Regions from separate parts of the Thioalkalivibrio sp. AKL12 genome, predicted to be linked through region 1. Evidence: predicted binding sites of a transcription regulator. Region 1 holds the regulator's gene; the other holds the start of a gene.
What was found. Region 1 encodes sigma-54, which starts transcription at its own class of promoters, with help from an activator protein. Its sites were predicted from a motif close to TGGCANGNTNCNTGCTT; they were not measured.
Positions count from the first base shown of each region.

Region 2: a site for sigma-54 is predicted at 762-778, ahead of D579_RS0106970 (PEP-CTERM sorting domain-containing protein). Genes of this name have one in related genera too.

Region 1 covers NZ_KB898903.1:32,449-34,646, reverse strand. Annotated here, with positions in the region: gene lptB (LPS export ABC transporter ATP-binding protein) at 1-163, shown strand, start outside; gene D579_RS0111840 (RNA polymerase factor sigma-54) at 252-1,736, shown strand; gene hpf (ribosome hibernation-promoting factor, HPF/YfiA family) at 1,753-2,091, shown strand; gene D579_RS0111830 (PTS sugar transporter subunit IIA) at 2,095-2,198, shown strand, end outside.
Region 2 covers NZ_KB898895.1:60,122-62,319, forward strand. Annotated here, with positions in the region: gene D579_RS0106965 (VanZ family protein) at 1-597, opposite strand, end outside; gene D579_RS0106970 (PEP-CTERM sorting domain-containing protein) at 816-1,610, shown strand; gene D579_RS0106975 (nucleotide sugar dehydrogenase) at 1,736-2,198, opposite strand, start outside.

The DNA of each region.
Region 1 (2,198 bases):
CGGCGTACTGATCTCCGATCACAACGTGCGCGAGACCCTCGGCATCTGCCACAGGGCCTATATTCTGAGCGAGGGACGCCTGCTCGCCGCCGGTACACCGGACGAGCTGCTGGCCGATCCCCAGGTGCGCCGGGTCTATCTCGGCGAGAACTTCCGCCTGTGAAAGCGCCCCATATGCGGCCCGGTCGGTGCACAAACCACAAGGCAGGCTTTAAGATTCCATCAATGCCCACCCTCGCCCCGCATACCCGATGCTGAAACCCGGCCTGAATCTGCAGCTGGGTCAGACGCTGACCATGACCCCGCAACTGCAGCAGGCGATCCGCCTGTTGCAGCTGTCCACGCTCGAGCTCCAGGTGGAGATCCAGCAGGCGCTGGAGAGCAACCCCATGCTCGAACAGGTCGAGGACGAAGATGCCGAGGCCGACACCGAGCGCCTGAACCAGGACGGCGAGCTGGTGGAAGGCGATCGCATGGAGGCCACCACTACCAGCGACGACGTGATCCCCGAGGAACTGACGACCGACAGCCGCTGGGACGACATCTACGAGCCGGCCCCGACGCCCAACAAGGGCGTGGATGACCGCGACCCGCTGGAAAACACCAGCGACGACGACGGTGAGGGCCTGCAGGATCACCTGCTGTGGCAGCTGCATCTGAGCCATCTGACACCGCGCGACCAGCGCATCGGGGCGGCCCTGATCGACGCCATCAGCCCCGACGGCTATCTCGAGGGCGACCTCGACACCCTGGCCGAGACCATCAGCCGAGGCGAGGATGAATCCGTCGGCGTCGACGAGGTCGAGGCAGTGCTCCACTGGATTCAGCAGTGCGACCCGCTGGGGGTCGGCGCGCGCAACCTGCGGGAGTGCCTGGAGATCCAGCTACGCGAACTGGCCCCGGACGCCCCGGCCCGCGAGGCCGCACGGGCGATCCTGGAACACGGCATGGACAGCCTGGGCAAGCGCGACTACAAGGCCCTGCAGCGCCAGTCCGGCGTACGCGACCCGGACGAACTGGCCCGCGCACTGGATCTGATCCGCACCCTGAACCCGCGGCCCGGCGCACAGATCAGCTCCGCCACCTCGGAATACGTAGTCCCGGATGTCTACGTGCGCCACACCACCGAGGGCTGGCGCGTGGATCTAAACCCGGAGATCGCACCGCGCATCCGCATCAACGACCTCTACGCCGGCATGGTGCGCCAGGTCTCGGATGCCCGCGACAGCGCCTTTATGCGTGATCAGCTGCAGGAGGCACGCTGGTTCCTGAAGAGCCTGCACAGCCGCAACGACACCCTGCTGCGGGTCGCCGAGGCGATCGTCCACCGCCAGCAGGGCTTTCTCGAGCATGGCGACGTCGCGATGCAGCCATTGATCCTGCGCGACATTGCCGAGACCCTGGAGATGCACGAATCGACCATCTCGCGGGTTACCACGCAGAAATACATGCACACCCCGCGCGGGGTCTTCGAGTTCAAGTATTTCTTCTCCAGCCATGTCGGCACGAACGATGGCGGCGAGTGTTCCGCCACCGCCATCCGTGCCATGATTCGCGAATTGATTGGCGACGAACCCCCGAACAAGCCGCTCAGCGATGCCCGGCTCGCCCAGGTCCTGTCGGACCGGGGCATCAACGTAGCGCGCCGCACCGTGGCCAAGTACCGCGAGGCGATGCACATCCCTTCATCCAGCGAACGCCGGCAGATGGCCTCGATGCCCACCGGCAGCAAGTAACCAAGGAGTCCTGACCATGCAGATCAACCTGACCGGCCACCACGTGGACATCACCGACGCCCTGCGCGACTACGTCAACGAGAAATTCGCGAAGCTGGAGCGCCACTTCGACAAGGTCATCGACGTCCACGTCGTGCTGACCCACGAGAAGACCCGGAATCAGCACAACCAGGCCGAAGCGAATCTCCAGGTCAGCGGCAATCACATCCACGCCGAGGCCTCTCACGAGGACATGTATGCCGCGATCGACGCGCTGATCGACAAAGTCGACCGTCAACTGATCAAGCACAAGGAAAAGGTCAAGGACCACCACCGCGCCGAAGGTGCCCAGCGCAACCGCGAGCAGGCCTCCTGATCCATGACGATTGCCGAGTTGATCACCTCCGAGCGCATTGGCCTGCAACCCGAGTGCTCCAGCCAGAAACGGGCCCTGGAGGCCCTGGCGGACCTCCTCGCCGGCGG
Region 2 (2,198 bases), on a different contig from region 1:
ATCGGAGGCCAAACGGGCCCGCAGTTCCTCGGGGGCAAGCACCAGGTCAAAGGGGACGAAACCGACCAGCACATAGGCCGCGGCATATACCACCAGTCCGGCGGCCAGGGTCTGCGGGCCCGCGCCTTCCAGCACCCGTCGCCAGCGCGCCAGCGGGTCGCGCAGGGCCAGCCAGGCGAGCGAACCGGCCACGGCCCCGGAAAAATTACCGGCAATGTCGGCACCCGCGGGGTGCCGGTAAGGCAGCCAGACCTGCAGGAACTCCACGCTAGCCGTAACGGCCAGCCCCAGGGCCGCCACGAAGGCGAACACCGTAAGAGCCGTCAGTCGGTTGCGGCGGCCATGGGTCAGCCACGCGGTCCAGAAGAACCCCAGCGGCAGGAACATCAGGGCATTGGCCATGAACTGCTGGCGGCCGCTGGTCCCGGGGCCGGTCAGGCTCATGCCGCGGTAGATCTCCCAGGCACGCTCCAGACTCACCGAGCCGAATTCGAACGGCAGCAGCGTCAAATAGATCGCCGCCCCCAGCGACAGCCAGGCCCACAGCGCACAGGTGCGCAGGGACAAGGGCTCGTCTGCATTTGCCATCGCGTTCATGCGGCGCTCGGGGATGGGGCCGGGTCATCACTGTATACCCGGTGGAGTCCGCAGAGCAGTAGCACACAGGAATCGCGACAAGCGTCACGAACCTTTACACCGACAAGGCCGAGCCCGCTCGTATGCCGCGTTAAACACCGACAAGTCAGTCACTTGCAGCGCAATGGCACACTTTCTTCTTTGGCCGGGGTCCAGGATTTCAACAAGGGAGTCACGGCATGAAAGGACCGCTCGCTATTGCACTGATCGCCGCGGGGGCGATGTTTGCCGGAACATCGGCCCAGGCCGCGTTCATCACTTATTTCGGAGAGGATCTGAACAACTCGGCAACCGTCCCGTTGTCCTCGACCCCCAACTCCGATGCCGCCGAAAGCGCCTTTCTCGGGTCACTCAGTGGCGTCGGGACCGAGGACTTCGAAGGCTTTGCCACCGGGACCGGCGCGCCCCTGAACCTCACCTTTCCGGGCTTTGGTGGCGGCTCACTGGACGCCACCCTTACGGGGGACGGCCGCATCAAGACCGTCTCCGAGGGTAGTGCCTACTTCGGTCGTTACTCCGTATCCGGCACCAACACCTGGCGGGCCGATGCGACAGGAGACGACGGATTCGGCGTGGACTTCGGACAGGACATCGCCGCCTTCGGGTTCTACGGGATCGACATCGGTGATTTCGGCGGGCAACTGCTGATCAATTTCAACTTGAGCTCGGGAGGCGTCCACCAGGAAACCGTCCCGCACACCGTGGGATCAGGCGGGTCTACGGACGGCTCGGTCTTCTACTTCGGCGCCATTGCCTCAAGCGAGGACTTCCTGTTCACTTCGCTCGACTTTGACCTGGTCGAAGGCCCGCAGACCGACATCTTCAGCTTCGACAACATGACCATCGGTGAACTCGAGCAGGTAACGCCGCGAGAACCCGTGCCCGCGCCGGGAACGCTCGTGCTGTTGGCCAGCGGGCTGCTGGTGGCCGGATCGATGCTCTGGCGCCGCAAGCAGTCCGACAGCGGCAACTGAAACACCCACCACGGAAGATCTTCGACGGGCGCTGCACCACCCGTCGAAGATCGTTTCGTCGAAAAACCGGGGCGACACCGAACGATGGATTCGATGCCTCCCTGCGAGTGCACCCCGAACCGCGGCTACAAGCGCAGGTCGGTCGTTTCCCGCGGGAAGACCGATTTCACGTCGAAGATCACCGACTCCGGGCGTGCCAGCGCCCGGATCGCCTCGATTCCCATCTGCAGGAATTCGAGGTGCGGCACGGCGACGATGATCGCATCGAACTGCCCCGGGTCCGGGGTCTCGGTCACCGGGGTGATGCCGTACTCGTGCTCGGCCTCGGTCGGGTCCACCCAGGGGTCGAAGACGGTTACCTCGGCGTTGTAGCCGGCCAGGGTGGCGTGGATATCGATCACCCGGGTATTGCGCAGGTCCGGGCAGTTCTCCTTGAAGGTCAGCCCCATCACCAGGATTCGCGCCCCCACCGGGTTGATGCCCTTGCGCACCAGGGCCCGCACCGTGTTGTCCGCGATGTGGGCGCCCATAGAGTCGTTCACACGGCGCCCGGCCAGGATCATTTCCGGGTGGTGCCCCACCGCCTGG